Regions from separate parts of the Anoxybacillus sp. UARK-01 genome, predicted to be linked through region 1. Evidence: riboswitches for the same ligand, from Rfam matches in the RefSeq annotation. Region 1 holds a riboswitch; the other holds the start of a gene.

Region 1 (16,199 bases):
AGCGTTTCGCCGCGCAAATATTTCATGATCGGCTCTTGGTCGCTGCTGTTTAAATCGAGCGAATGAGCGACCACTTCTTTTTTTAAGGCTAAGGCGAGCGCATGATTCGGCTCAAAGCGATGTTTCTTTAACTCTCCTAAATGCAAGCCCGCTCGCACCACTTTTAATCCCTCAAAATTCGGGCAATCCTTTGGCAGCGCAAATAGCTGTTGTTGAAATGCATAAATGGTGTGGGTGATTTCGGTTTTTAACACCTCTTTTGCAAATGCTTGATAGTCACGCTGCGCCGATTTGGAAAGGTTGGAAGCAACGGTTTTTCCATTCCATTGGTTGGATCTTCCTGTCTTTTGCAGCTTAGCAACAAAATGTCCTTCTCCTTTTAAATAATGTGGCCAAAGCCGTGCTGTTTTCGCCATTTCTTTCATATGAGTATTTGTCCATTCCGGTCTTCCTGGCTGAATGCCCGCTGTTTTATCAATCGGCAATAAAATCAGATCCTCATATTCTGCAAGAAGCGCTTCGATCGTTTGCTCGTTTTCTTCTGGAGAAAACGTGCATGTCGAATAAACAAGAATGCCTCCTTCTTTTAACATGCGATAGGCACAGGACAAAATGTGGCGCTGCTTGCTGGCGCATTGCGCTACATGCGCTTCGCTCCAATAACGGATGGCCTCCTCATCCTTCCGAAACATTCCTTCACCTGAACAAGGCGCATCAACTAAAATTTTATCAAAATATCCTGTGAAGCGCTCTGCCAGCTTTTCTGGCGTTTCGTTTGTGACAAGCGCATTGGTGATGCCCAATCGCTCAATATTCTCTGATAGTGCTTTGACGCGTTTTGGATGAATCTCATTCGCAAGCAAAAAGCCGGTATTGTTCATCATAGCTGCCAGTTGTGTCGTCTTCCCTCCGGGAGCTGCACAAAGATCAAGCACTCTTTCTCCTGGTTCAGGACGCAATGCTTCAGCGACAAACATGGCGCTTGGTTCTTGAATATAATAAAGGCCGGCCGCATGATACGGGTGTTTTCCCGGCTGTTCCGCAGCATCATAGTAAAAGCCGGTCGAACAAAATGGAACAGGTGATAAGGAAAACGGCATCAGTTCTAAAAAGGTGCTTCGCTCTATTTTAAGGGGATTCAAACGAAGCCCGTTCGTTTTGTTTTCTTCATATGTATGAAAGAAGGGAAGCGCTTCTTCCTGTAAGAGTCGATTCATTTTTTCGCGAAATGGCTCCGGTAATTTCAACAAATAAAACTCCTTTCATTGATCTTGTGCGTCTATTGTTTGAAAAAGAACGAATGTGATCATCCCGATCATCCGATCGTCGCAGGATCCGCAAAAGAGGCTGCCCGAGTGAATGGGACAGCCCTGTGAGCATTTATAGCCATTTGATTTTTGGTTCCGTTTTATTTATAATTCGCTTAATGTTGGCGCGATGGCGATAAAAAACAAAGAGAGCGAGCAAAGTAACGCCGATCCTCAGCGGAATGTCATTAGTAAAGAAAATCGTATAAATAATCGCGTAAACTCCCGCCAGCATCGAGGAGAGAGAGACATATTTTGAAAGATATAGTACAAGAAAAAAGACCACTAACAGTGTGAAAAATAAAAATGGCGAATAAAACAGTAAGACTCCCCCCGAAGTAGCAACGGCTTTTCCGCCACGGAATCCGGCGAAAATCGGGTATGTATGTCCAAGCACTGCCAGCGCTCCGGCAATGAGCGGATGAATGTCTACATGAAACAGCACCGGTAAGCTAGCGGCGAGCGTTCCTTTTAAAATATCGCTGATCGTTACAATCAATCCTGCTTTGACACCGAGTACCCGAAACGTATTTGTGCCGCCCAAGTTTCCGCTCCCATGCTCGCGAATATCAATGCCAAACCCGACTTTTCCGACAATGAGCGCGGAGGGAATGGAACCAAGAAGGTAAGCGGCGATTAAAATCAATAGCTTTGTCACCAATCTTCATACACCCTTTACTTGTTCAAATTCATGCATGATTTTATTTTACCATGCATTAAAAAAAACGCCAGATAAGAATTTGGGATTTGTATGAAGCGGGAATGGGCTAAAGGGGTTTTTTTAAAAACCGGTTATGGATTTTTGAAAGAGCCAACCAAGCTAATATGGAGCCGATGAGACAAAACAGCATATCCCATTGTGTATCCCATATGTCACCTTGGGTGCCCAGAAAATCTTGCACTTGCTTTACCTGTTTGGCCAATTGCCCGATTATCCATTCAATGATTTCATACAATGCGGCAATCGCCAGCATCATGCTCATCACAATCAAAAATAGCCATCCGCCTCGTGTCAGCGAGGTTTTCCGTAGTAAAATTTCTCTGAGCACGATGGCAAATAACCCCTTTAAAAAATGACCGAAACGATCATAATGATTGCGTTCTAAATCGAACGTGTCTTTCACCCAATTAAACAAGGGAACGTTGGAATAAACATAATGCCCCCCGATAAACATGCTGATGGCTAAAAGTGAAATAATAGCATATGAAAGGGTGGTCAAGCGAAAGCGGCGATAGAGGAGGATCACAATAAGCAACCCTGCAATAGCAGGACTGACTTCCAGCAGCCATGTTAAATAGCTTGCAGGCTTGACCGCTGACCATATCAATGCGGCAGTCACCAAGAATAGCAAAACGAGATGTTCTTTTAGATGTTGGGATGTAGCCATATCATGCCCTCCTTGCCATCGTATCGTTGCGGCCTGCTCCATCTAATTTGAAAATGGAACAAAGCGATTCAAAAAAGGAGCGTATTGGATTTTTTCGATCATATGAACGCGGCCAAACAACACGGTGATTCTACAGACCAATGAATGATAGGAGTCAGGCGGCACAACCGCCCTAAATCTAAACGTTAAAAGATTGCGTTAATAGTATGAGAAAAAAGAAAGCCGCTTATGCAGCAAGAAGCGGCTTGTTTGTTTATCGTTTTTGCTGTCTATAAAACAGGCGTGAAATGATGATGCCAATGCTGCCAAGTCCGATGAACAGGATAGAGCGCATCAATAAAGAAACAATCGGCAGATCGATAAATACCAATTTCAGCAATGTTAAAAAAATCAATCCGATTCCTAATAAACGCATCGCTTTTTTGTCGCGAATCGTTCCAAAAACGACACGTCCAGCGGCGAAAGCAGCCCAGCTGAATGACAACAATATTGATTCTTTAAGTAATATAGCTGCGCAGTCTGAGCGAAAAGAGCGACATGCTGTCCCAATCTAAGGCATATATATGGAACGCATAGAAAAAACAAAAGGACATGCCCGGCGGCCAATGCCCTTTTGTTTTCTTTTTATGTAAGATGTTAGGCTTTTTGTTCAAACAGTTTCGCAATTTCGATAATGACTTGCGTTGCTTTGACCATATTATCGACAGAAATATACTCATAACGGCCATGGAAGTTTTCTCCGCCTGTAAAAATGTTTGGCGTAGGCAAGCCCATGTAAGAGAGCTGAGAACCGTCAGTGCCGCCGCGGATCGGCGAAACTTTTGGCTCAATGCCGAGGTTTTCCATCGCTTCATATGCAATGTCGACAATTTCTTTCACTGGTTCAATTTTTTCTCTCATATTGTAATACTGATCGTTTATTTCCCATTCGACACGCTCTTTACCATATTTTTCTTGAAACTGTGCAGCCAGTTCCGTTATTTTTGTTTTTCGTGCTTCGAATGCGTTTCGGTCGAAATCGCGGATAATATAGGAAAGAGTGGTTTTTTCGACATCTCCCTGAAAGGATAACAGATGATAAAATCCTTCATAGCCTTCAGTGTGCTCCGGCGCTTCATGAGCTGGCAGCTGGCTATGGAATTCCATGGCCAGTTTGATGGAGTTGACCATTTTGCCTTTAGCCGTACCAGGATGCACGTTTTTTCCTTTAAAGATAATTTTCGCTTGTGCGGCATTAAAGCTTTCATATTCTAGTTCGCCAAGCGGTCCTCCGTCCACTGTATAAGCGTATTTCGCCCGAAAAGCGTCCACATCGAATTTATGCGGACCTCTGCCGATTTCCTCATCCGGTGTAAAAGCGACGCGAATTTCGCCGTGCTTCACTTCTGGATGCTGAATAAGATACGCCATCGCTGTCATAATTTCAGCAATGCCCGCTTTATTGTCGGCTCCTAGCAAGGTCGTTCCATCGGTTGTGATCAAGGCATGTCCTTTGTAGCCAGCGAGTTCAGGAAAATCGGCGGGCGAAAGAACAATAGAAAGCTCGTGATTTAAGATGATATCGCCTCCGTCATAGCTTTCAATCAGTTGCGGATGAACATTTTCCCCCGTAAACTCGGTCGCCGTATCTAAATGTGCCAAAAATCCGATCGTCGGCACTTCTTTCTCTGTATTGGCCGGCAGTGTGGCCATCACATAGCCATTTTGATCAACCGTCACCTCTGTCATGCCGATCGCTTTTAACTCTTCTGCCAGCATATTGGCTAGTTCGAGCTGACCTGGAGTTGAAGGGCACGTGTCGCTGTTTGGATCAGATTGGGTATTCACCTTCACATATCTAGTCAAGCGCTCAATGATTTCTTGTTTCATATCGTCCATCTCCTTATGATTTGCTATCTTTTTCCGATGTTATTTTATCATAAAACGCTTATTTCAAGAAAAAATGGAATCCTGATTTAGACCATTGATCATCGGATACAAGCTTTCTGATGCGAATGAGTGACAAGAGCTCTGAACAGGGGGTGTTTCTGCAGCCGAGTAGATGAATTTACGAATGAATGATGTTATCTCGGCGGTTGATCGTGGAAAATGTATAAAAGCCTGAACGTTAAGAAGCGAAGCTTTATGCATAGACAATATTCAGCAAAACATGTATAGTATAAATGGAATAAATAAAATTTAGATTGATTCATCTTCGGGGCAGGGCGAAATTCCCGACCGGCGGTGATGAAGCGAATAAGCTTCTAAGCCCGCGAGCCGCAAGGCAGGATCCGGTGCAATTCCGGAGCCGACAGTTATAGTCTGGATGGGAGAAGATGAAGGTTTGCCGGCGTTCGGCGGTTGCGCTTGAACGTCTCTTTGCGCATGCCTGCTATTCTCCCTTAAGCGTTTAGGCTTAAGGGGTTTTTTATGGTCAGTCGGCAGCCTTCTTCTTGTGAGGATGAGTCACGAGAAGGAGAGGAGAATCACCATGAAAAACATGAACGTATCCGCTTTTGCGGCGATTGGATTGTTTAGCGCCATCGCTTATCTATTGATGCTGCTCAATTTCCCGCTTCCGTCATTTCCTCCTTTTTTGCTTGTTGATTTTAGCGATGTTCCAGCATTAGTCGCTGCTCTAATGTATGGACCGATTGCTGGGATGCTCGTCGAATTATTTAAAAATGTGCTCAACTATTTCCTTGTCGGCAGCGCGACTGGCGTTCCAGTCGGTCATTTTGCGAATTTTATGGCTGGAATAACGTTTATTTTACCGACCTATTATATTTATCGTAAAGCAGCATCAAAACAGGGAATGGTCATCGGTTTGGTGGCTGGCACCATCGTGATGGCAACGGCGATGAGCGTATTGAACTATTATATCTTTCTGCCGGCCTATACCATTTTTCTCGGTTCGCCGGCAATGAGCGCCCCGGAAGCGAAAGCGCTCATTGTTTCCGCGATTTTTCCATTTAATGCCTTAAAAGGCGTGTTTATAACCGTTGTCTTTATGCTTCTTTTTCTCCGGCTTCGTCCATGGCTGCATAAACGAGCGGCAAGCCGCATCTGAGCCGCAAAAAGGCTGCGTTTACGAACGTAGCCTTTTTGTTAAAGCTTCGACAGCGTTGAATCGGAAAACCGCTCCTCTTGAAATGGGTTCGCTGTCATTGAATAACCTCTCACTTCCCAATAGCCAGGCTCATCTGTTTTCATAAAACGGATGCCGGTCGCCCATTTCGCCCCTTTCCATAAATAAAAAGAAGCAGGGGGAATGAACCTCAGCGGATAGCCGTGCTTTGGCGAGATCTCTTGCCAATCGTGATGAGGGTCCTTCCATCGGTACACAAAAAGCGCGTCATCTCCCATGAGAGCATGAAGAGGCAAATTGGCTGAATAGCCGAAGGGATCGCCGTTTAAATATCCATAAACTTTGACATAAGCGACGTCTGGATTCAGCTCGACGAAACGCAAAAATTCGCGAAAAGCAATGCCCTCAAATGTCGTGTCAAACTTGGACCATGTTGTGACGCAATGCATATCAATGGTTGAGATCGTTTTTGGCAATTCCATAACTTGCTGATAAGAAAGAGAAACCTCTTCTTTCACCTCGCCGAATAATGTGAATTTCCATGTAGCCTCATGAAACTCGTATACATCGCCTTCGTGAAGAATCGGCCATTTCTCCGTTGCAAATTGCCCTGGAGGCAGTTGTTTTGTCAATGTTCTGCACCCTTTCTTCCAACATGATATGATTTACCATCATACGGAGATTTGTGAGAAAATGCAATACAAACCGGAAGGAAATTGGCAAATGATGTAGAATATTCTGGAAAGCAGAAGGCGATGAAAAAGGAGGGTTCCTATGAATGGAGATTTGACGCCGCATATCTAGTGCTCGCTCCTTTCGTTTGCTTCTACGCTTATGGTTTCGGGAATATTAGTGCTTCTCATTGTTAGTATATGGATGCAAAACCGGACATTGAAAGGCATGAAAAGAAAGTTAGAGAGCTTCAAGTAAGGACAAGGAGTAAGAGAATAATGGAACATGTTCAGATTGTGCGTGATATCGCAAATGCGAATTGGACAAAGATGAGAGAAATCTATGAATCTGTTGGCTGGGTTAAGCATACAGGGCCAATCATTCAACGAGTTTTTCAAGCGAGTCATATAGTAGCGCTTGCTTTTTGCTCCGGCCGTCTGGTTGGATTTGGCCGCGCTCTGTCAGACGGCGTATTCAATGCGGCGATTTATGATGTCGTCGTTCACCGCGATTATCAAGGTAAAGGTATTGGAAAAGCGATCATGAAAGATCTGCTCGAACAGCTTGACGCCATTTCATGCATTCATCTTATTTCGACGATAGGAAACGAACCGTTTTATATTCAATCAGGATTTCGTAAAGCAAAGACGGCGTTCGCTCGTTATCGCAGCGCGAATTTGGCACAGATCTATTTAGAAGGAGGGGATGGGAGTGAACATTCGGCAGGCAAAGGTGGATGATGCCGAACGATTAACAGCGTTGATTTTGCAAGTAGAGCGCGAATCAGCCTATTTGTTGTTTGAAGCGGGGGAACGGCCGCTTACGGTTAAAGAGCAGCGCCGCCAGCTTGAGGCGATCGAGCATGAAGAAAATGCCGCGATTTTTTTGGTGGAGACAGAAGAAGGGGAGCTCATCGGTTATTTAGTGGCAAGAGGCGGACGTGCTAAGCGCAATCGTCATACTGTATATATCGTTGTCGGTTTGCATGCTTCCTATCGGGGAAAAGGAATTGGCACGATGCTATTTACAGAATTGGAGCGCTGGACGAGGACAAAAGGGATCCATCGTTTGGAGCTGACAGTTGTGACAGACAATGTCCCCGCGATTTCTCTCTATAAAAAAATGGGATTTGTTCAGGAGGGAATCAAACGCCATTCGCTGAAAATCGACGGGCAATATGTCGATGAATATTATATGGAGAAGCTTCTGTAGGTGAACACTCCCTTTTCACGTAACCAAAACGCAAGCAGGGATTCAGAAAACGGAGAGGGCTTATCTTGATTTTGATGATGTCATTTTAACGCTCCGTTACTACCGCATACATAAACAAGACAGAGCAGCTAGCGATCAATAAGTACTTGGTGAGTTAAGGGGCATTGGGGAGGCTAATTTTCTTTTTTTACTGTAGCACTAATCGAGATTCTATTACGTTTTTTATTCTTGGAAAATTTGAGTAGCATCGGACATAGCGTGTTAGGCGAAACGTTGGATCTTATGTGAATCGTAATGATTTCTTATGGAGATTCGAATGGAACGTTTGCGATTGTGACATAGGAGCTTGTTTATGAGGTGGTATGAATCGAAATATCTTGTTTATTTTCCCGTATATATGCTTAAATGGTAATGGATGCAATAGCGACCTATTTCCATTTACAAGGGGGGAACAAGGCAGTGAGCTGGATGATTCAGTATATTCTCGCCTTTTTTGTGTTTGTTTTTTCCACTCTTGCTTCTTGGTACGAAGGAAGCGAAATAAGGTCTAACCCATGGGAGTGGAAGTATTCTGCTTTTTTTTTCACAGATGCTCCATGGTTCCATCACCAATAGCAGCGATATTTCACAGCTCGATCATTTTATTTATGCTGCTAAATTCAAGCCTGCTTTTCCTTTGCTTATGGCATTGAGCATTATTTATATAGTGATGCTAACAGGGTATTGGCTATGCCGGAGAAGCAACAAAAGATTTCGCTTGTTTTATGCCGGCAGTCTGCTATTTTGGATACTGGGGGCGATCGTAGCCGATTCCCCGACGATCGGTGGGCATTATTTTACAATGCTTTTTATGACTGCGGGTGCCGGAAGTGCAGCAATGGCTCTTTTGTCTGTGCTTCGGGCAAAGTGTTGGCGAGGTGAGGAGCTAAAATAATGGATACCGTGATGAAAAACGAACGTGATATCATCCAAAGGATTCAGAAGGACGAGTGGATGATGGAAACATTGCAAGCCGTACAGTCGCTGAATTTGCCCGATTGGTGGGTGTGTGCCGGATTTGTCCGTGCGAAAATTTGGGATGTGCTGCATGGATTTCAAGAAAGAACGCCGCTTCCAGATATCGATGTCATTTATTTTGACCGCAAGCATACGGAGAAAGCGGCAGAAAAGAAGCTGGAACAGAAGCTGTACCATCTCCTCCCCGATCGTCCATGGTCGGTGAAAAATCAGGCGCGAATGCATGCAATAAATGGCGGATCTCCTTATTTATCTTCCGTCGATGCCATGTCCAAATTTCCGGAAACTGCCACTGCTCTAGGGGTAAGGCTTGATGAAAAAGGCGTTGTTGTCTTGGCGGCACCTTGGGGAGTCGAAGATGTTTGTCAGCTTCTTGTCAAGCCAACTCCATATTTTTGTGAAACGAAAAAAACGGGCTCAAATGTATGAAGAACGAGTGCGGAGGAAGAAGTGGACAAGCATTTGGCACAAGCTAACAATCGTGACGCTAAAAAATGCTTAAAAACGCGAGACAATGATTTTTCTATTGCAGCATAGGGAAGGAGACAAAATCATGGAAATTCGTTATCGGTTAACGGAAGAAGATTATGTGCAGTTTAATTTGTTTCATATCAAGCATTCGAAAGCAGCCCGGAGAACGTTGGCGATTCAGCGAGTTATCCCTCCCGTTCTTTTTCTTTTGGTTGCCTGGGTATTTGCTGAAATCGGCCATGCTTCCTTTTTAGGATTGCTGATTACATTTTCGATTGTGGCGGTTTTATGGGTGATTTTTTATCCGAGTTACTTTGATCGAGCCATTATTCGCAGCGCAAAGAGAATGATGAAAGATGGAAATAATGAAGGGTTATTAGGAGAGCATCATCTTGTGATGACAGAAGAAGGAATCGTTGACTCGACTTCTTACGGAGAAACAAAAGTAAGCTGGGGAGGCATAAAGGCTTTCAAGGAAGACCGGCACAGCTTTTATCTCTATAATAGTGCTGTCAGCGCTTATATTATTCCAAAGCGAGAGCTGAAAAACATAGAGGAGATTCGATCATATCTTCACACAAAGCTTAAGCATATTGAATCAGAAAATAAGTGATCAATGACCGGTGGGCATATCCCAGCGGCAAGCGAATGGCTTGCCGACTATTCAACGATTTTATATCAGTGACTCCATCATTTCCATAACCTTACTAAAAAGGCCCAAAGAACGAACGGCACCTCAAACGTAGAAATCATGACTCATCATTCGAAGTGCCGTTCGAAACAGTGCCGTTTTCATTTTAAAATGTCGGCAAGTTATCGAGATTGTTGCTTGGATCTCCATCGGCATTGCTACGCAGATGCCAGTCGCCGTCCTTCCCTCTAAATGTGTTTACACCCTCGATCTCGCCGTTTTGTGCCATCACTTGTGCCTGTTTGTAATCGACAATCCGTCCAGAAGATAGCTTGAGCTCAACAATATCGCCATCGCCATTTTTTCGGACTGCTACCACTTTTTCACTCATCACTTTCACCCCCTCTATCATTTTAGTATGGGGGATTTGTCAGCCATTTTATGCACATACAGCCTCAATAACAAACGCTCTTCATTGAAGACGAACCCATATTTCGGAATAAAAATCAGGGCTGGTTGGATCGTCGTCCGGATATACTTCTAATTGCGGCGTGCCTGCAAGCTTGTAATGCTGGGATGGCAACCATTCTGAAAAAATTTGCTCCCATGCTTTTTGTATCGCTTCCGGCATCGATCCGCGCACCTCAAATATGCCCCATTTAGAAGCGGGTATTTCTAACGCCAACAGCCCGTTAGGCACCTCGCCATTATACTCTGCGGCTATCCAATAATCGATCGTTTGTCCTGACTGGTCATCGCTGTGTGCGGTACATACACCGATCAAGCCTTTTAATGAGCCGTTGTTCAGTGATGATAATAACTTAACGGTGCCGTTTTGATGAACTTCCTCCCACATCTTAGCAATCCCTGTATGATTCTCTCCATTGACTAGCGAAAATGTCCGCTTGATTCCCACTACTTGAAAACGATCTTTTTCAATGATTTGGTGATTCATTGATTTTCCTCCCATCTCAAGATAAAGAAACGATTCTAGGCTTGCTTGTGTATGGCCACTATCTATTTGATTATAGCACATATGTTCGTGTATAGCTACCTATCTTTCTGTTTAGAAAAAACGTTTTTTGGAAGCAAAAAATGATGGCAGATTTGAATGGGAAAAAGGGGGCTCGACTGTTTAACAAGAACGGAGGACCGTTTTTTTGACAACTGGGGGATTATTTAAATGTTATATTACATATAAATGGAATTTATTGTTCATTCAAAAGTAGAGCGGAGGTGGGAGGCAAGGCGGTGACTTGCTTTTGTTACGCCAAAGCGTACTAGAGTACTGACTCCTGATCGTCGAAACACGACCTAAACTTTCTATCAATCAATGCAAATGTCAAGTGACATTTAGAACATAACAGCTATGTTTTTTGAAATAAAATGGAGAAACTTTCAAACTATTTTCTAATAAATGACGAATATATGAATGAAAGGCTAGCCTTTGAAAGAAGTAGGAGTAGAAGTCAATGGAGAAAATAAAGGAATGGATTACCAAGGTCAAAAAAGGAGATCGCGATGCCGCTAACCAACTTGTCAGTTTTTATTATAAGGATCTATATGCTTATATTTACAGGCAGACATTAAACAAGGATTTAGCAATGGATCTAACCCAGGAAGCGTTTATCAGCATGCTTCGTTCGATCCATTCGTATGACGAGAGAAAGGCGTCATTTCGAACGTGGTTATATCGGATTGCCACTTATCAAACGATCGACTACTATCGTTCAAAATATTACAAACAGCAACCAATTGTGACGGAGATCGATCACGAGTTAGGACAAGAAGAAGATTTTACATTGAAGCTGGAATACAAGGAGGAGGTTGAGCGGATTTTAGCGGTGTTGAATACGTTTGAAGCGTCTGCCCAGCAAATTTTCCGTCTTAAATTGTTTGGTGAATATACTTTTGCTGAAATTGCTTCTGCCACTGGCTTAACGGAATCAACAGTGAAAACGAAATTTTATAGTACCGTAAGAAAAATAGGCAGTAACATAGCGATTGTCGATTGGAAGCAGGATTTTCTTTCTATCTGTTGAATGTTCGAAAAGGCGAAGAGAACGTTGGGAGGACTTGTATGATGAACCTATTCACATTTGCTAAAAAAGCCGGCACCGCCATGACAAAATACAACTCCAAGTTACCGAGCTATACGAGAATAACGAAACTAACCGAATCTGCCGTCATCGGCTGCATGTACATTGAAGCGAACGGAGTGGTCGGCTATCATGAAGCGCCAGTGCCGCAGCTGTTTCTTCTTGTACAGGGGGAAGGCTGAGTGACGGGGGCGGATCGCAAAAAAGTGTTTGTCAAAAGTGGAGAGGCGGTGTTTTGGGAACAAGGCGAATGGCACGAATCGGGAAGCGATCAAGGAATAGCCGCGATGATTGTTCAGTCTGAACATTTGACACCGAAATATCTCATACAATTGCAAGTATCCGAGTGAGTAATTTGATTTATAAGAATCAAGTGAACCGAAAACGGCGCGGTCAAATCACCGCGCCGTTTATCTTGGCGTTTCTTGAAAGGTAATGCCTATTACTCGCTCTGTTGCGGTGTTAAATTGGATATTGACAAAAACACCAAATTCTTTCTGGTTGGTTCTCAGCCATAGCTTAAATTTTTCCGTCGTCACATTCGCTTGTTGGTCGCGGCCAATATGGAGGTAGTCGACGATTTGGGCGTTTGGATATTTTTCCTTTGTTTTTTGAAGAGCGAGTCTTCCCCATTTGGCATATGGTGGCATTTCGGTTTGGGCGATCGCGTGATGGACGATTTCAATCGGTTGGATGCCCATCCCCGCAACTGACCAGACACTGAGAGCGAATAAAGTGATCCATCTGTTTTTCATATATAATAAAACCTTTCTTTTTTTATGTTTAGCGTGCACGATGCTTGTCAGATTATTCATCCTCTCTAAAACGGAGAAAGAAAATGACGGTTCATGATGCAGCTGTTTGATGTGTATCGCTCTCCGTTTTTAATAGTGCGGGCAAAGAAAGAAGATGCTTGTCTGCTTATAAAATTCTGTTGTCCGATTCGCGTTTTCACTCGTCTGTAAAGGGAACTTTTTCATTTATTACAAAAAATTCAATATCGATTGAAACCTTTTTGCGTTTTGAACGTTAATATTATGGAAGATAAGCGGCGAGGTTGAGAACTAAAAAATATGGAATGTGTTGCAGCATGTGATCTATGTTTCAAACCGGAGATCAGCTGATGGAAAACATGAGCATACGGTTCCTGTCCCTTAAAGCTGGAGCGAATGCCGTCTATTTATGAAATTCGAAGGAGTGCATGAGGAATGAACTTTTTTAAAAAATTGAGCTATAGCGTAGGGGATGTCAGACGTTATCCGGACATGGTGGCGCAAGGCGCAGGAAAAGCTTTTTTATATTTGCTTTTATTTGCGCTTTTGTTTGGCACGCTGAATAGCATCATTGTCGGCTATCAATTTAATCAAAGCATCGGTCATTTTACCGGAACATTAGAAAGCAAAATCCCGGAATTCACCTTTCAAAACGGAGAGTTGAATGTAGAAGGAACGATGCCGATTGTGTTGGATGATTCTAAAAATGGCGCTGTCATTATCGATACAACGGGCCAAACAACAGAAGATCGTTTAAATCCGTACTCGTCGGGAGTGCTGATTTTAAAGGACCGGATGATTAGCAAGCAAGCTGGAGGGCAAACACAAGTTTTCTTATTTCGCGATTTTCAAGGCGTAACGTTTGATAAACAAGATCTGGTCGGCTTTTTGCCATATTTAAAATGGCTTGCTCCCATTGTGGCAGTGATTGCTTGGATCGGCTTTTTCATTGGCAAAATATTCAGCGCTTTATTTTTAGCAATTATCAATCTGATGATTTCTAAGCTACAAAAAGCGAACTTGTCTTTTGGCCGGCTATACAGCTTGAGCATTTATTCATTATCCTTGCCGATCATCCTTGATCTGATCTTTAAGCTGTTCCATTTCCGTTTACCGGGATTGATTTATTATATCGTCGCGTTAGTATATAGCTGGCTGGCGATTAACCAAACCAAAAAACAAGCGGGAGAGGCTCTTTAGAAGATCGGATCATCTTTTGTGTAGGATGAGAGCCGTCCGCTAAGCCGCGCTTCGTCTTTGTTAAAGAAGCGCTGTTGCTGGAAAAATCAGCTGCGGCAAGAAATGAGTACGAATCATAAAGCATGATCACATATGCCTAAGGCAGGGACAATAAAAAGTCAAAGGTAACTGGCTTTTTGTTGCCCCCATTTTTTTATTTTAAAAAGAGCATAAAAATTTGTCTTCTAGTAAAGTAAAGTTACGACAAGACTTGACAGAAAGGACGATTGTTTATGAGCAATCAAATGATTACTCCGGAAAAGGATCACACACAGCCTCTAGATGGAAAAGAAGAAAAACTCCTGCAAAACTTAGTATGTTTTTTTGATGAGGCTGAGCGAAGGCATGGGGATGGCCCAGCTGCCAAATCGTCTCAAAAATAGACAGGCGGCATTTATTACGCGGAAACTGACAGCTGAAAATGTTACACTTTTTCCTCTTTGCGGTGAGCTGTGGCCTGCTTAAGCCACATGTTTTTTGGGTGCCATATTGGCTGAATGAGTCGGCTTAAACTATAGCCAAGCATTCCGCCTAACGTATTTAAAATTAAATCATCGATGTCAAAGCTTCCTAATTCAAATAATAGCTGCATCACTTCGTATGTAAAGCTTAAACACAAGGTTGCAAGCATGGTAGCAGAAAAGCTGCGAAAGCGTGTCGACAGCAATGGAAGCATCCATCCGAAAGGAATAAAACCGATAATGTTTCCAGCTAAGTTTTCAATTTTAATGTTTAAATTGACATCGGCAAAGAATAAATAAAAAATAATGGTTTTCAGGGGAGTAAAGTTGCTTGAATGCCATTGGTTTTGAATGGCGCTGAAGTCGAAATGGTAGATCATTTCTTTCCAAGAGACATATTTAAATAAGACCATTTTCGTGAGAATAAATAAATAGAGACAAAATAGCCATACGAACATTTGATAAAAAAACTTTTTCATTCACTTGCGACTCCTAAAGTTCATCGTTTTATTTTTTTAGCGTTTGAACCGTGCTGATCACTTCCACCCATATGTTTATGTTTCAGCTGCTTCTGTGCTTGGAGCGCAACGGCATTGTACGCTTTATTACCATGTTAAATGATCATCGTTTTTATTTCAATCATTTCCCGAAATAGTTGGTGGTCAATCGCGGCAGCTGCTATAGAATGAGGAAGATGGAGATGAGGAAAACGTTTGTAGGCCTACCTCCCCGGCTGTCGTCGGAGATGAATACAGACAGATCATTTCGCTTTCATCTCGCGTCACTGGCCTCGCACGTCCGCTCACGGTCTTCTTTTAGCTTCGCCCGTTTTTATCTTGTCTAACCGTTTTCAAGCCCGTTCGATCGGGAAAATCAGCTGCTTAAAAAGGGGAGACAAAGCTCATTTTGCCCCTTGCCTACGATGAGCGATTCATGAAAAGTTTGTAGAGATCGGAAAAAATCCATTACTTTCTTTTCCAAAAGGTATTTGCAAAGAAAATCCCCTTGCAGATGGGGCGCAAGGAGATCGGCTGCTCACTTAGACATTTTTCATTCTTTTGATAAAAATGATGATATAAATCATTAGAGTAATAATGGTGAGCGCAGGACCTATATTCATTAAGGTTAAAAAGTTGCCGTAAAACCATCCTTCTTGAGCGAATAAGGAAACCGGCAAAGCATGGGCCGAGCTGTTGGCATGATAGACGGGTTCCCATAAAAGAAAAGTAAAAAATCCTGCTAAAAATCCGTGAATAATGCGAGAAATGAAAAAAGGCTTAAAGCTGATATCGCTTTGTGCTAAAAGGCTGGCGACTTGAGCTTGTACACTAAGACCGCTGAAAGCAAGAATAAAGCTTATAATAATGGCTTTATGCATTAAAGAGACTCCCTGGACTTGGCTTGTCATTTGCCCGCCTAACGTGATCTCAAATAAGCCGGATATAAGAGGGGTGCTCAATGCTTCTGGCAAATGGAACAAACGAAGCGCATATGCTACTAGTTCTCCTAAAAACTGGGTAATATGTAGACTCGATAGCAGCCTATTGATGACAGAAAACAAAATGATAAAACCGCCGATCATTAATAAAGTATGAACAGAAGAGATGACGGCATCCCCGAGCAGCTTGCCAATCGGTCTTTTTTCTTTCATACGTGTGGTATGCAAGGCGGAAAAGGCTCTGCGCAATAGTGCTTCGTCTCTGGCCTCCTTTGGATCTTGTGGCTGCTCCTTTCCGTAAAACCTCATCATAAGGCCAATACATATGTTTCCTAAATAATGCGATAAAATCAAGACGGCGCCAAGCTGTGCATTATGAAAAAACGAGATGGATACGGCACCGATGATAAAAAGTGGACTGGAT
Region 2 (16,199 bases), on a different contig from region 1:
GCTTAAAGCGCTCCACACTTCCAAAATCCTCTTTTATTTGCTCAAGCAGCCTACCGTGTGGATTTCCGCCGCCATTAGGCGTCAAATTGTTCCAAAAAATCGTATGCAAATAATGTCCAGATCCATGAAATGCAGCCTCGCGCTCCCAATGCTTCAGCAAACCATATTGATTAGTTTCCCGCGCTTTTTGCATCATTTTTTCCGCTTGATTTAATCCGTCGACATAGCTTTGATGATGTTTTGTATGATGCAGGCGCATAATTTCTTCGGAAATATGGGGTTCAAGTGCATCATAGCGATAAGGAAGCGGCGGCAATTGATGCCTACCGATTGGGACACGCGCTTCTCTCTGTTCCTTCATCTCGTTTTCTCTATCGGCTACCGAATCCAGCTGTTGTTCTTGAATCAACCGCACGGTTTTTTCATAAAGCTGAGTAGCCATTCCTTGCAGCTCATACACTTCCACGTCTGTCCATTCCTCTTGCTCCTCCAAACGACTCCATAGTCTATTAAAATCGTAGTGAATATCGGGATCATCATGCCCCCTCCACCATGCTTCCAATTGCTTCGCCCATTCAGCCATCTGATCGATATATTCCCGAAGTTGAGCTTGTTTTTCCATGGCAACCTCCTCTTTTTTATTCGCCATTATCCTATGACGAATGAAAAAAATGGTTCATCTCTCCCACAAAAAAACATCCGCTTTCCTTATTTTAGAAAGCGGATGATGTTCTCGCTATTTCGATTGAATCATTTTGGTTCGATAATCGGTTTCGTAAAATTCCAGCTCTTCGCGGATCGTTTGAAACGGGCCTTCAAGCGAAGCAATCAGCGCCTGAAAAGAAGGAGGAGGAACCTCCCGAAATTTAATCGAATTTCGTCCGGTATAAGCAGAGCGGCTATCTTCATACCACACATCGTTTTTCGGCGCAAAAAACTCAGTAATGCATGAATGATAAATGCGATACAGAATTTTTTCAGCTGCCGCTTTGCGAAATGGCTCATCATTCAACACCACTCGGCACGCTTCCAGCCCTTCCTCGCAATAAACAACGAGACGGCGCAAATTGGAAAGCAGCAGCTCATTATATGTTCGCTTTCCATCCTCCTGCTCCTTTAATAACCCCGTCAGCGTTGTTTCATTTAGATAGTGTGAAATGGTTTGAACCGTTTGTTCCAGAAACGCCTCGACCTGCTTGGTCTGGCTCATGACAATGGAATTTCCCATATAAATAAAGACCCCCATTTTATGATGGTTGTTTTATAAACAAAAGCGGTGATGCAAGCTCATACTCCCCTTTTGTTTCCAAGCTGGCAAAAAGTTCAGGAAGCTTCTCATATTCCATTTGCGCAAAATAGCGACGAAACTCCGTTTCATCATTGATATAAACCCGCTTTCGATGACGAAAGTCCGGATTTTGCAGCAAACATACAAGCGCCACAATATCTTTAAAATAAACCTCACGCTCATGGACGGCAAAAATAGGGTTTTGTTCATATGGAGTCAATGATGAAAACCATTCATCAAAATAGCGCACATATAAAACATGCAACGTCCGCTCCACCCCATCTTCTACAAATGTCACCTCAGAGCGATTGAAAAAATCCTCCGATGTATTCGGTTGCGCTTTTTCTAATTCATACCCTTTGCAGCGGCGAATTCGCATGATCCATGCCTCCTTTATTTACAAATGCAGCTTTGCAGAACCGAAGGAAGGACTTTTGACACCGACAGCCATGGCAGCCCGTGAAGCCATTTGCGTCGACCACCAGCCGTCGAAATACACCATCATCCTCTTGTTTATCCAAATGTTACATCATGCAAATAGAGAAGATTGGATTCAAACTGTTGGCAAACGCGTTGATCCTATGTCACGAGCCTCATTCACCGGCGCTCTTTTTTAGGTAAATATTTACAAATAGGTCTGATAAGAAAAAAATCGACATGACTGGATGTTTCATTAACTGCGTCTATTATCTTGTTTTTATAAGTTTATCTTATCATAATTATTTTGATTATTTAAAAGTTTCTTCAAATTTTTCGAAGAATAAATCAGCCTCTCTCTCCGTTTCTTCCTCTTCATTCAATTCTGGAAGCGGCGGCAGCTCTTCAATCGTCTTTAATCCAAAATAATCAAGAAATTCCTTTGTTGTTCCATATAAAATCGGTCGTCCTGTTCCTTCCGCCCTTCCTATTTCTTTCACAAGCGCTTTCGCGATCAGCGTTTGCAGCGGTTTATCGCTTTTAACGCCGCGAATTTCTTCGATTTCTGCTCGCGTAATCGGCTGACGATAGGCGATAATCGCAAGAGTCTCAAGCGCTGCCTGTGATAAAGAGGAAGAGCCAGGCGCTTCGACAAGCTTTTTTAAATATGGAGCATGCTCTTTCTTCGTAGCAAGCTGATATACACCCGCAAGCTCAATTAATTGGATGCCGCGATCCGCTTTGCTGTAGTCGGCCTTCAGTTCATCAAGTACGCTGATCGCTTGTTCCTCTGAAATTTCAAGGACGATCGCGATTTGTTTCAACGATAGTCCCCCATCTCCAGCAGCAAATAACAATCCCTCGATAATGGCTTTATAGCCGTTCATTTCCATGATGTTCCATCCTTTCATTGCTCGCAATGAAAATGTCAGCAAAATTCCGTTCCTGTTCAATAATGATTAAATCTTTCTTCATAAGCTCTAAAATCGCTAAAAAGGTGACAACAATATGCTCACGGTCATAATACGGAAATAAATCAAAAAAGCTTTTCCGCGTCTTTGTTTTCTGCAATTCCTCCAAAATTTCCTCCATTCGCCGTTCAATGGGAATTTCCTGACGCGCCACTTTTGTATGGAGCGGCTTCTGCAACTTTTTCCGGCGTAAAAGCTTTGATAGAGCACCAAGCATGTCATAGACGGTAACATCAAGAGGCCGTTTTTCTATTTCCAGCTCTGATGCATAAGCACTCATATCACTTGGCGGTTTTGTAAATAAAAGAGAGCGATCTTCCTCTCTCTTTTTCAGCTCATGAGCCGCTTCTTTATATTTTTTGTATTCCAATAGACGGTGCATAAGCTCTTCGCGCGGATCTTCGGCTAAGTCGCTGATTTCTTCATCAAGTAGTTCCTCTTCATGTTTAGGAAGCAGCATTTTGCTTTTAATGGCCAGCAGCGTCGCTGCCATCACTAAATATTCACTTGCAATATCAAGCTGCAGCTCCTGCATAGCATGAATATATTCCATATATTGATCTGTGATTTCCGAAACCGGAATATTATAAATATCAATTTCATATCGGTTAATTAAATGCAACAACAGGTCAAGCGGACCTTCAAACGCATCAATTTTTACATTGTACTGCACATTCATCCCACCATTTATAATGACACTACCGTTAAGTATAGATGATAATTGCATGTTGTCCAAGCAAATTTTTCCCGATCCTATGATACAATATGATTAGAAGCAAGAAAGCAAGCTGGTGGCTCAATTCATCTAAGCGGCGCCGACTGCGAGAGCGAATAAAGCCCACCGTTGCCGTTTCGCTCATCCCTCTCTCTGTTTTTATTGGAGAAAGATATCATACCAAAAAACCATTTGGATTCGTCATAGAAAAGAAGGTGGCTATCTTGTACCCGGATGCATATATCGATTATTTGTTTCACTTTCATACAGACCGTGACTATTTTGAATGTCATGAAATATTAGAAGAGCATTGGAAGCAGGATCACAAAAGACCCGTGTGGGTAGGGCTGATTCAAATAGCTGTAGCGCTTTATCATCATCGCCGCAATAACGTCCAAGGAGCAAAACGCATGATGAAAAAGGCAGCTTTGCTTCTTCATCGAGAAAAAGAAGCGGTGGAACAGCTTGGCATCCATTATGAACAGCTGGAGCAGCTTCTACAATGGTACATTCAACGGGTCGAACAAGGGGAACCATATCAAAGCATCAACTTGCCGATCGCTGATGAAGCACTGCTCGCCAAATGCTTGGAATATTGCCAAAAAAGAGGAGGAGCCTGGGGCAAAGAAAGCGATCTTCGCAATGAATTTTTGCTCCATAAGCATGCTTTGCGCGACCGCTCTGATGTGATCGCTGCCCGCATGCAAAGCAAGCAAAAAAAGAGACGGCCTAAACACTAGGCCGCCTCTTCCTACAGCTCACACTTGTCTAAAAATGCAGCTGTATACTCATTCGCCCTTAACTCGCGATCCGGATATAATTCTTTTAATGCCTTTACCATTTGCTTTCCGATCCCTTGATGACGATGCGAAGGGTTCACGCTAATATGCTGAATTTCCGCTACATGCTCACCCGATAATAAAATACCAATACTCCCAAGAATGTCTTCTTCCTTTTTCCATAAAAACAGCTGCCAGTCGTCGCTCGTCTCATATTGCTTAATTGTTTGCTGCAACTTTTTCAAGTCTTTTTCTGTCGGCATAAACGACAGAAGCCCCATCGCAATTTTTTCATAGTTTTTTCGATAACGAATTAACATAAAAAACCCCTCATTACTGGCGATACTTTTCTGCGGCAGAAAAGCGCAAAAGCCGTTTTCTCATTACGTATTATAAACGCTATTTGCTCTCTTGTGAACTCTTTCTATGAAAAAGAGCGAAGCAGGTTCGCCATTTCAATCGCGCCTACAGCAGCTTCCCAGCCTTTATTGCCCGCTTTTGTTCCCGCTCTCTCAATCGCTTGCTCGATCGTATCGGTCGTTAATACGCCAAAAATGACAGGTGTCCCGGTTGTTAAGGATGCGTGCGAAATTCCTTTAGCTACCTCATTGCATACGTAATCATAGTGGCTTGTTGCACCGCGAATCACCGTTCCAAGCGCAATGACTGCATCATACTGCTTAGATTCCGCCATTTTTTTCGCCACAAGCGGAATTTCAAAGGCTCCTGGCACCCAAGCAACGGCAACCTCATTTTCGTCGACACCATGCCGTTTAAGGCCATCTAGCGCCCCTGAAAGCAATTTGCTTGTGATAAATTCATTAAAACGAGAAACCACAATTCCGATCTTTAATCCTGTCCCAACTAAATTTCCTTCCATTACTTTCATCCAAATCTCCTCCTATTTTTTTCAATCATAATCAAAATGATGCTTAGTCCGTCAAAAATGAAGCATGTGCCCTAGCTTCTCATATTTCGTCTTTAAATATTTCTCATTTTCCTTTTTCGTTGGCAATTGCAATGGCACGCGCTCAACCACTTCTAAATCATATCCTTTCAATCCGGCGATTTTGCGCGGGTTGTTCGTAAGTAATCGCATTTTCGTTACGCCTAAATCTTTTAAAATTTGAGCGCCAATTCCGTAATCGCGCAAATCAGCTGGAAAGCCTAGCTTTTCATTCGCTTCAACCGTATCGTATCCTTGTTCCTGAAGCTTATAGGCGCGAAGTTTGTTCAATAAGCCGATTCCGCGTCCTTCTTGACGCATATACAATAAAACGCCTCTTCCTGCCTCTTCAATTTGCCGCAAAGCTGCATGAAGCTGTGGACCGCAATCGCAACGATATGAGCCGAATACATCTCCGGTTAAACATTCGGAATGAACGCGGACAAGTATTGGTTCATCGGGAATCACTTCCCCTTTGACAAGCGCGATATGCTCTTTTCCATCAACTGAGTTTGTGTAGCCGATCGCTTTAAACTCGCCAAATTCCGTCGGCAAGGTAATTTCTACTTCTCTTTTTACTAACTTCTCTTTTTTGTTGCGGTATTGAATTAAATCTTTAATCGTAATCATTTTCAAATCAAATTCATCGGCTATTTTTCGCAAATCCGGTACGCGGGCCATTTCCCCGTCTTCCTTAATGATTTCACAAATGACACCGGCTGGCTTTGCGCCGCATAGACGAGCCAAATCAACTGCTGCTTCCGTATGTCCGGCGCGCCGCAAAACGCCTCCCTTTTTCGCCACAAGCGGAAAAATGTGGCCCGGTCGCTTAAAGTCGCTTGCTTTCGCATGTGGATTCAAAAGCTCCCGGATCGTTGTGGAACGCTCATATGCGCTAATTCCTGTTGTCGTTGATTTATGGTCGATGCTTACAGTAAAAGCCGTTCCGTGCGCATCTGTATTATGGTTGACCATCGGCACTAAATCCAACTTATCTGCCAGCCCTTCTGTGATTGGTACGCAGACAAGCCCACGTCCATATTTAATCATAAAGTTAATGACTTCAGGTGTCGCTTTTTCGGCTAATGCAACAAAATCCCCCTCATTTTCTCGATCCTCATCATCACAAACAATGATGACATTTCCTTGCATGAGCTCATAAATGGCTTCTTCGATCGTATCGAACATGTCGTCCCCACCTTTCCGTTCATTTATATCCATGCTCTTCTAAAAATTCAAGGGTAATCGCGCCCTGTTCCTTCGCTGCTTTGTTTCCTTCTACAAATTGCTTTACATATTTGCCAATGAGATCGCACTCAATATTGACGATATCGCCAACTTGCTTATCGCCCAATATCGTTTCGGCACGCGTATGCGGAATCAGCGAAATCGTAAATGTATCATCGGTCAATCCAAAAATCGTTAAGCTCGTCCCGTCAACAGCGACGGAACCTTTCAAAATCATATAGCTTCGCAGTTCTCTTGGAATTTTAATTTCATAATACACAGCGTTGGCAACCGGTTTCTTGTTGATAATCTCGCCCACTCCATCAACATGCCCGGATACAAAATGGCCGCCAAACCGTCCGCCTGCTCCCATCGCCCGCTCTAGATTGACTTTTGACCCTTTTGACAACATGCGCAATGAGGTGGCTCGAATGGTTTCTGGCATCACATCAACTGTAAAGGAACGAGCGGTAAATGATGTTACTGTTAAGCATACCCCATTAACCGCAATACTATCGCCCAATCGGACATCTTCAAGCACCTTTTCCGCGCGAATCGTAACCGTAATCGCTTCTCCTGAGTGATTCATTTGTTCAATCGTACCCATTTCTTCAATGATTCCGGTAAACATGATGTTCCACCTCTTTATTTTGGTATGGCAATAACCTTGATATCCGGTCCAACCATTTCAACGCGCTTAATCGCTAATTCAGCCGCTTCTGCCATGCGCAAAATCCCTGTGCCGCCAACCGGAGTAGGCGCTTCATGGCCGCCAATCAACTTCGGCGCAAAATAGGCAACAATTTCTTGAAAGGCTCGGCTGCGCACAAAGCTGTCGTGAATGCGTGACCCTCCTTCCACAAAGAGAGAAGTAATTTTGTGCTCCCCTAGCATGCTCAACATCTCCCAAATGTCGATATGCGGCTGGTTCATTTGCATGACTCGCACATGCGATCTTTGGTATAAGGCCATGCGTTCGCTGGATACTTGACTGCCGACAACCATCCATGTTTCCGCTTCATCATTAGATATCACGTTTGCATGAAGCGGTGTGCGCAAGTCTGTATCGAGAATAATCCGAATCGGACTTTTCCCGCCTTCAGGTAATCTCGTCGTTAAATGAGGGTTATCAGCCATGATCGTATTAACCCCCACTAAAATCGCATCATTTGCGGCTCGATAGCGGTGCACATCCTCTCTCGCAGCTTCTGAAGTAATCCATTTGCTATCACCTGTTTTCGTCGCGATTTTTCCATCTAAGCTGCTTGCGTATTTTAATGTAACAAATGGAGTTTTTGTCGTGATATAGTGAAAAAAGACACGGTTTAATTCATCGGCCTCTTCTTTCAACGTACCGAGCACAACCTCAATTCCTGCCTGTTTTAGCCTTTCCATCCCCTTCCCAGCTACAAGCGGATTTGGATCCGTCGTAGCGATGACAACGCGCGCTACTTTTGCTTCCACTAGCAAATCTGCGCATGGAGGCGTTTTTCCAAAATGGCTGCAAGGTTCAAGCGTAACATAAACTGTCGCACCAGCGGCTTTTTCTCCCGCCATGCGAATGGCATGAACCTCAGCATGCGGCTCTCCAGCTTTTAAGTGGGCGCCCAGACCGACGATTTCTCCATTTTTCACCACGACTGCCCCTACCGCTGGATTCGGAGAGGTTTGTCCGCTTCCTATTTTAGCCATTTCAAGCGCCAAACGCATATACCGTTCATCGCTCTGCATGTTCCATCCCTCCTTTTTCACCATAAAGAAAGCCCTAGGAATCGCATCTCCCAGGGCAGAAATATGTAAGAACCACAAACTGACATGTTTGTTTTGCATGCCAAAAAAGCTGCACATTTCATGAACAACACCGTTCTAAAACAAAACCGGACATCAAACACGAATGTTTGTTCCGTTTTTTCAGTAAACACCTCCACTATGGGGAGCGCTACATCTACCATCCACATTGACAGTGCAAGGAAAAACGGTTTTGGTGCTGCTCCGCTTACGGCAATGTGCTGCCTTTATGTGATCCTTCTCCCATCCAGACTATACTGTCGGCTCCGGAATCGCACCGGATCGTGCCTATTTCGGCTCGCGGGCTTAGAAACGCATCGGTTTCAATACCGCCGGTCGGGAATTACACCCTGCCCCGAAGGATACAAAACGATTATGTAATTTTTTATCATTATATCACAATCCAATCGTTTGTCTATGCTCACGCACTCACTTCGCTATGAATAACCAATAAATAAGCCCCCAAATCAAGCTGACACCGAGCAGAGCAAAGAACAGGATCCAATTTTTCTTCATCGTTTCCTCATCCTTTCAAAAAAGCTCAACACCGTTCATCCTGTTAAGCTTCTATAAAAATTGCGCGTTCCCAGCAGCCTATTTCCCTGTCGTTCTAAACAAAGCGGAAACACTTCACGCTCAAAAACCACTTTCCTTCCATATAAAGTTGTATTGGTGGTATCCAATACAATCGGGTTGGTTGCTCTTTTGCTGTATAAATATGAACAAACCGCAATTTGTACAAACCTACGATCCAAAAAGGGCAAGTCTATGACTTGCCTTGTTCACGCCAAAACGTGAACAAGCGTCGGCCATCGAAATCATGCCATCACTTGTTCACGCTAAGACAAATATTGAGGTATCCCTATCCTTATCGTGATGCCCAACTAATACTACGAGTAAAAACTTTTACTCTTCCCACACCTTAACTTCTTTCATTACATCGCCATTTTTCATCGCTTTGACCGCGTCCATTCCTGACGTCACTTGACCAAAAACGGTATGTACTCCATCTAAATGCGGCTGCGGCTCATGAACAATGAAAAATTGGCAGCTTCCTGTATCACGGCCGCGATGCGCCATCGAAATCGCTCCTTCTTTATGCTGATGAGGATTGTTGTCCGTTTCACACGGAATCGTATAGCCCGCATCGCCGGTTCCATTTCCGCGCGGACAACCGCCTTGGCTGACAAAGCCAGGGATGACGCGATGGAACGTTAAGCCATTATAAAACCCTTCATTTGCTAACTTTTCAAAGTTTGCCACTGTTTTTGGGGCTTCATTTGGAAATAATTCAAACTCAATTTTTGCACCGTTTTCCAGTAAAATATGACCCTTTTTTGCCATTTTCTCATTCTCCTTTCTTTCATACTCCCTTATCATACCATTGTTTGTTACACAAAAAAAGCAAGTCATTTTATCGGGCGTGTTGAGGATTCAATAAAAACCAACGGATCGTACTAGATTCCTCGCTTTTCTGCTGAAGCCGGCAAACCGATTTGCTTGCCGACTAGGGCATGCCCTTCTTGAACAAGGAGCGCTTTGTAAGCAAATGATGTTGTTCACTGACATTCCCTGTTCGAGAAAGAAGCAGAAAAACGAGTGTTAAGCCCGATCATTTTGCTTTCAAGTAAAATAATGGATAATTAACATTAGTGCTCTTTTATATAAAACACAACTAAAAGACAAAATGAACGAGCGCTATATTCATCCCGCTGCTCATAGAGCAAGTGGCATTTATACGCATCATTTCGCTTCTATCTTATTCCATTTGCATGTAGAATAGGAATGGTGGAAATAAAGAAAGAATAAGGAGGTTGCAAGAATGAAACGGACCTTGATAGGCTGTCTCATGGCGTCTTTGCTCCTTGCGTATCCGATAGCGGCAGCGGCGGATGCAGCAGAAGGCGATGTTATTATTACACTTGGAGAAAACTTAACCGACTCACAAAAGCAGCAAGTATTAAATGAAATGAACGCTCCGGAAAATGCTCAAACCATTACCGTGTCAAACACAGAAGAGCATAAATATCTGGATGGCCTAATTCCAAAAGCGCAAATTGGCACAAAAGCCATTTCATCATCTATGATTACAATTGGAGCGAATGGTTCCGGCCTTGATGTAGAAACGCATAATATTACTTGGGTCACAAAGGAAATGTATACAAACGCGCTCATCACGGCAGGTGTCAAGGATGCTAAAATTTATATTACAGCTCCTTTCCCTGTTTCAGGTACCGCAGCGCTAACCGGTTTAATGAAAGCGTACGAGCTTTCATCCGATAAAGTGATTCCTGACGATGTAAAAAAAGTGGCAAATGAAGAAATGGTAAAAACCGCCCAGCTGGGCAAATCGATTGGAAACGATCAAGCCGTTGCCCTTTTAACAAGAATTAAAGAAGAAATGGCCAAAAATCCGCCGCAAACCGACGCGGATTTGCGCTCCCTTATCGAAAAAGCGGCCAAGGATTTAGGTATTACGCTCACTCAGGATGAAATCAATAGCCTAATATCATTATTTAATAAAATGAAGAATCTCAACATTGACTGGAATCAGGTCAACGATCAACTTAGCAAAGCAAAAAACAAGATTTCCACCTTTTTGAACTCAGAAGAAGGAAAAACATTTATTCAGAATATCATCGATATTTTGAAAGAAATTTGGAATGCCATCAAATCCGTGTTTACTTCATCCAATCAGCAGCAACAATGACCAAAAGGTGCCCAAGCAGGGCACCTTTTGGCCGTTTCGCATATCCATACAATAGGCTTGTAGCTTAATCGGTCAATAGCTAATTACCGCTCTACACGTTTGAGCGATTTTTTCTTTGGTTTATCACACGTTTTCATTTCAAGGAGTACGTGATATCCAATGTACCTTCATTGTGATATTCCTATAGCATGGTCATCTATTGACTTTCGCCCGTAATGGCACGTCTAAACGAACTAAGTCCTCATACGTTTCTCGGCGAACGACGAGCTGCGCCTCGCCGTTTTCAACAAAAACAACAGCCGGGCGAGGCAAGCGATTATAGTTATTGGCCATCGAATAGCCATATGCCCCGGTGCAAAATACAGCCAAATAATCACCTGCTTCTGTCTTTGGCAGCGGCAAGTCCCAGATCAGCATGTCACCTGATTCACAGCATTTTCCGGCAATCGCCACAACCTCTTGCTTCTCATCAAGAACTCGATTCGCCAACACTGCTTCATATTTTGCTTCATACAATGCTGGCCGAATATTGTCACTCATTCCCCCATCAACAGCCACATAATGACGCACATTAGGCACTTCTTTGCGCGAACCGATCGAATAAATCGCGGTTCCGGCATCACCGACAAGCGAACGGCCTGGCTCAATCCAAATTTCCGGCATAGCAATGCCCAGCTCTGCTGCCTGTTTTGCTGCTTCAGCAATAATATTTTCTACGTATTCCGCAGCCGGAAGAGGCGTATCTTCATTTGTATAGCGAATTCCAAAGCCGCCGCCAAGATTGACAACCTTCGGAACAAAATCATAGACCTCTTTCCAATCGGCGATTTTGTGGAAAATTTTTTGCGCCGCCAGCACAAAGCCTGTTGTTTCAAAAATTTGTGAACCAATATGACAATGAATCCCCAGCACGTGGAACGATGGAGAAGATAAGGCTTGCTTTAACGCGCGATCAGCCTGTCCATTGTTTAAGTCAAAGCCGAATTTAGAATCTTCCTGACCTGTCAAAATATAATCATGAGTATGCGCTTCAATTCCTGGTGTTACCCGAATTAAAACAGACGCCGTCATTCCTCTTTCTGCACAAATTTGTTCGAGCAGCTGCAATTCATAAAAATTATCTATTACAATACAGCCGACACCATGCGCCAACGCCATTTCCAGCTCTTGGCGGCTTTTATTGTTCCCGTGGAAATGGATGCGCTCAGGAGGGAAATCCGCTTTTAGGGCTGTATATAGCTCTCCGCCAGACACTACATCAAGCGATAATCCTTCTTCCTCCACTAATTGAACCATAGCAACCGTCGAAAACGCTTTGCTAGCATACGCCACTTGCGCTTTTACCCCGTACTTTTCAAACGTTTCTTTAAACGCGCGGGCGCGCTGGCGAATTAACGCCACGTCATAAATATACAGCGGCGTTCCATATTCCTTTGCGAGATCAACAGTATCAACACCGCCAATTTCTAAATGTCCTTTGTCATTCACACGACTCGTTCCGTAAAAAAACATGCCGATCCCTCATTCCGAAAGATTAAATATTCAAAACCACAAATTTTTATGCGATATGAAAGCAAAAAAGACAGTTAACAAATAGGGATTAACTGCCTTTTCTGCGGAAAAGATTACGTATAACGTACCATAAAATAAAAAAAGTTGCAATACAAATGTGAATAATCCGTTATTTTTATTGTTTCCTCATTCAACAAAATCTTTCAGCAACCAAGAGACCCTCCTTACACGGGGCGTCTTTGCTGATTTTGCGGATGAACAATGCTTGGTCGCACTTTTCCGCCCGCCAGTGAACGGCGAACAACAATTTGCATAAACGCAGCTGGATCAAACGGAATAAATGGCCACAAATACGGGGTGTTCAGCGAACGAATTCGAACTAACCAAATTAAATAAATGGTCGTTCCGATAATAAGCCCTGGCACTTTAAATATAGCCACTGCTAAAGCGAGCAGGAGACGGGCGATTTTATTAGCAATGCTTAATTCATAGCTTGGTGTAGCAAATGAGCCAATCGCAGCAATAGAGACATATAAAATGACTTCAGGCACAAACAAGCCGACATCAATCGCAATTTGCCCAATTAATACAGCCGCAATCAATCCCATGGCTGTTGATAACGAGGTCGGCGTATGAATAGCTGCCATTCGCAAAAATTCAATCCCGAAATCGGCAAGGAAAATTTGGACAATGGCTGGAATATTTGTGTGTTTATTTGGTCCGATAAATGCCATTTTGTCGGGCAACAAGGAAGGTTCTAGCACAAATAAAATCCAAAGCGGCAATAGAAAGATGGAGGCTAAAATGCCTAGAAACCGCACCCAGCGCACAAACGTTCCAACCGCAGGATTTTGCCGATACTCCTCGGCATGCTGCACATGATGAAAAAAGGTGGTCGGCGTAATAATCACGCTTGGTGAAGTGTCCACCATAATAATGACATGTCCTTCTAATAAATGAGTTGCGGCTACGTCAGGACGCTCCGTATATCGCACAAGGGGATATGGATTATATCCCTGCTTGACTAAAAATTCTTCAATCGTTTTGTCCGCCATCGTTAAACCATCAATTTTAATTTGTTGAATTTCTTTTTTTACAAGCTCAATCAATCCAGGATCCGCTACATCCTTAATATAAGCAATGCATACATCCGTTTTGGAACGTTCGCCTACTTGCATAATTTCAAAGCGCAACCGTTCGTCACGAATGCGGCGCCGCGTTAATGCCGTATTGACAATAATATTTTCAACATAGCCGTCGCGTGCTCCGCGTACGACTTTTTCCGTATCGGGCTCTTGCGGCTGACGGCCTGGATAACTGCGGACATCAACGACAAATCCGCTTGTTTCCCCTTCCATTAAAATGATGATAAGCCCTGACAACAATTGATTAATCGCATCATTCAAATCTTGAACGGGACTGACTTGCTGATGGACAAGACGATTAGCAAGAATTTGCTTCGCTCGAGCTTCTTGGCGCTCGTTATCATTAATTTGCACAATTTGTTTAAGCAGTTCAATTAAATATTGTGTATCACACAGGCCGTTACAATAATAAATGTGCACCTCTCTCGTTAGCACATAGACTTTGCGAATTCCTAAATCAAAGCTTGTTCCAATCCCGATTTTCTCTTTTAAATAGGCTTCATTATCCGTAAGCTTTTCAAAAATCGGGATGCTGTTTGTGTCTGTTGCCACCATTTTCACTCCTTTCTAAAATAACCTCAACCGCTTTTTTTGTAATGGGCGAACCGTATTTAACGTGGTCGCGATAGCCCATCTTTCCGATATCACCGATACCAACGATAATCGGAATGGGTAGCTGCTCTAAGCAATAAACGGTATCACCATTGATACGCCCCAACTCCATTTCTTGGATTCCTTCTTTATCCACTCCGCGCTCTGTCAATTTTCCATTTCGATCAATGCTGACATGTACCTTTGTCCATTCATTCTGGTGAGTATTGGAGGCGACTGCAATAGCCCCCATCACCTCAATTTGTTTATGGGTCGCCACGTACTTTAGCGCCTGTTCGCCTGCGCCTTCACCGACTGCTCCACAATCATCAAACATCACAAATACAGGATCATACGGCGTCTGTAAAATAAGCTCCACGAGCTGTTCACCTGTCAGTTTTGATGGATTCCCCCGAGAGCGGCTAATGCAGCGGCCGCCAATTTCCTTCGCAATATGCTGAATCGTCCGCCATGCAAAATCATCGCCATCTGTTACAATAATGACCCGTCTTTTTTTCATCATCGTTATCCCCTTGGTTTGCAAATAAGGGCCGCGACAAATGATAGCGTAATGACAAATGAAAGCTCGAGACCAATATATTGGAACATGTTGGCCCCCATATTCATCCATCCTTGTCCAGCTTCATGGGACGCGATCCCTTTGGCAAGCAAATAGCCGAAGCCGCTCATTGGCAGCAAAGCGCCCGCGCCTGCGACCTCTACTAATTGGTCATATACACCAAGTGCTCCCAGCAGAGCACCGACGCTTACAAGTCCGGCAAGCATATGGATTTGCGATATATTGGCGCGATCCATCAGCCATTGAGCCGCCCCGCAGATCGCTCCACCCACTAAAAAGGCCATCCAATAGTCCATTTCTCATCCTCCTACCGATTCGATCACAACGCCGTGAGCAATCGCTGGAATCGATTGTTTTTGCTGAATCATAGTCTGACTTAATAACGCTCCTGTTGCGACAACAAATATTTTGCGAAACGTCCCCTTTTCCATTTCTCTTAATAAATGGCCATACGTAACAACCGCACAGCAGGCACACCCGCTTCCGCCGGCAAATTTTCTTTGATCCGGCCGGTAGATCATGAGTCCGCAATCGCTGTAACCATCCGTGATATCATAGCCTGCTTCCATCAATAATTCTTTGACAATCACACTGCCGATTCCTGATAGATCCCCTGTTACAATCAAGTCATAATCAGCGGGCGAACGATTTAAGTCCAAAAAGTGCTGCTCGATCGTGTGGGCAGCGGCCGGCGCCATCGCCGCTCCCATATCCATCGGATTTTTTAAGCCGGCATCGATCACTCTTCCAATGGTAGCCGCCGTCACTCGAAATCGGCCCTTTTGGCTGCCGATAAGCGCTGCCCCCGCTCCGGTTACTGTAAATGTTGCACTTTTCGGTTTTTGAATACCAAGCTCCGTTGGATAACGAAATTGCCGCTCCGCTGTCGCGTTGTGGCTGCTTGTTGCCACAAGCGCTTGTCTGGCAAAGCCTCCATCGACAAGAGCCGCCCCGACGGCCAGCGTTTCCATCGAAGTAGAGCACGCTCCAAACATGCATAAAAACGGAATCGGAAGCTCACGCGCTGTATAATTGGCTGTAACGTTTTGATTTAATAAATCCCCAGCAAGAAACACATCAATTTCATTTGCTGTCACATTTCCTTTATTCATGCAAATAGTAATCGCTTCTTTCATCAGACGCCGCTCCGCAAGCTCCCATGTTTTTTCTCCGCAATACAAATCGCGATATCCTACATCAAATTGCTTTCCAAGGGGGCCGTCCGCTTCAAAAGGACCAACTGCCGTTCCTGTTGCCTGAATATATATATTGTTCTCAAATACCCATGTTTGTTTTCCAACAAGTCGCACAGAACTCCCCCTTTCATTTACACGATGTAATATATCACTCCTAAAACATAGGCAATGACCATTCCATAGACGATGACGGCACCACCGATTTTAAACATATGATTAGCGATTCCGCTAACCCATCCTTCTGTTCGATGCTCCATAGCCGCGCTCGCTAATGAATTCGCAAAGCCGGTAAGCAACACGGTCGCGCCGGCACCAGCAAATTGGCTCAAAGCAT

Evidence for each region. A riboswitch is a leader RNA that binds a small molecule or an ion and turns the genes downstream of it on or off. The one in region 1 is predicted to bind FMN.
Region 2: another riboswitch for FMN. It lies ahead of ribD (bifunctional diaminohydroxyphosphoribosylaminopyrimidine deaminase/5-amino-6-(5-phosphoribosylamino)uracil reductase RibD); the one in region 1 lies ahead of B6A27_RS09440 (ECF transporter S component).

The regions. Positions count from the first base shown of each region.
Region 1 covers NZ_NASY01000041.1:133,016-149,214, forward strand. Annotated here, with positions in the region: gene B6A27_RS09415 (RsmF rRNA methyltransferase first C-terminal domain-containing protein) at 1-1,217, opposite strand, end outside; gene plsY (glycerol-3-phosphate 1-O-acyltransferase PlsY) at 1,381-1,965, opposite strand; gene B6A27_RS09425 (DUF2238 domain-containing protein) at 2,075-2,695, opposite strand; gene B6A27_RS09430 (DUF2339 domain-containing protein) at 2,949-3,179, opposite strand; gene pepT (peptidase T) at 3,332-4,564, opposite strand; FMN riboswitch at 4,882-5,016, shown strand; gene B6A27_RS09440 (ECF transporter S component) at 5,166-5,744, shown strand; gene B6A27_RS09445 (molybdopterin-dependent oxidoreductase) at 5,783-6,394, opposite strand; gene B6A27_RS09450 (GNAT family N-acetyltransferase) at 6,713-7,174, shown strand; gene B6A27_RS09455 (GNAT family N-acetyltransferase) at 7,146-7,646, shown strand; gene B6A27_RS19235 (DUF4306 domain-containing protein) at 8,115-8,261, shown strand; gene B6A27_RS09460 (DUF4306 domain-containing protein) at 8,236-8,580, shown strand; partial or broken gene B6A27_RS09465 (nucleotidyltransferase family protein) at 8,592-9,165, shown strand; gene B6A27_RS09470 (YcxB family protein) at 9,217-9,747, shown strand; gene B6A27_RS09475 (DUF3892 domain-containing protein) at 9,932-10,156, opposite strand; gene B6A27_RS09480 (GyrI-like domain-containing protein) at 10,238-10,720, opposite strand; gene B6A27_RS09485 (RNA polymerase sigma factor) at 11,238-11,807, shown strand; gene B6A27_RS19075 (hypothetical protein) at 11,846-12,046, shown strand; gene B6A27_RS19080 (hypothetical protein) at 12,047-12,214, shown strand; gene B6A27_RS09495 (YqzG/YhdC family protein) at 12,275-12,565, opposite strand; gene B6A27_RS09500 (DUF1189 domain-containing protein) at 13,073-13,837, shown strand; gene B6A27_RS18640 (hypothetical protein) at 14,110-14,259, shown strand; gene B6A27_RS09505 (VanZ family protein) at 14,301-14,816, opposite strand; gene ylbJ (sporulation integral membrane protein YlbJ) at 15,377-16,199, opposite strand, start outside.
Region 2 covers NZ_NASY01000047.1:293,212-309,410, reverse strand. Annotated here, with positions in the region: gene B6A27_RS13710 (superoxide dismutase) at 1-622, opposite strand, end outside; gene B6A27_RS13705 (YpuI family protein) at 737-1,228, opposite strand; gene B6A27_RS13700 (hypothetical protein) at 1,248-1,667, opposite strand; gene scpB (SMC-Scp complex subunit ScpB) at 2,017-2,598, opposite strand; gene B6A27_RS13685 (segregation/condensation protein A) at 2,579-3,355, opposite strand; gene B6A27_RS13680 (DUF309 domain-containing protein) at 3,607-4,131, shown strand; gene B6A27_RS13675 (GNAT family N-acetyltransferase) at 4,143-4,490, opposite strand; gene ribH (6,7-dimethyl-8-ribityllumazine synthase) at 4,595-5,059, opposite strand; gene B6A27_RS13665 (bifunctional 3,4-dihydroxy-2-butanone-4-phosphate synthase/GTP cyclohydrolase II) at 5,111-6,304, opposite strand; gene ribE (riboflavin synthase) at 6,324-6,974, opposite strand; gene ribD (bifunctional diaminohydroxyphosphoribosylaminopyrimidine deaminase/5-amino-6-(5-phosphoribosylamino)uracil reductase RibD) at 6,989-8,074, opposite strand; FMN riboswitch at 8,363-8,498, opposite strand; gene B6A27_RS13650 (peptidylprolyl isomerase) at 9,038-9,475, opposite strand; gene B6A27_RS13645 (DUF1002 domain-containing protein) at 9,954-10,841, shown strand; gene lysA (diaminopimelate decarboxylase) at 11,034-12,353, opposite strand; gene B6A27_RS13635 (spore germination protein) at 12,578-14,053, opposite strand; gene spoVAEA (stage V sporulation protein SpoVABEA) at 14,016-14,609, opposite strand; gene B6A27_RS13625 (SpoVA/SpoVAEb family sporulation membrane protein) at 14,615-14,965, opposite strand; gene spoVAD (stage V sporulation protein AD) at 14,969-15,979, opposite strand; gene B6A27_RS13615 (SpoVA/SpoVAEb family sporulation membrane protein) at 15,997-16,199, opposite strand, start outside.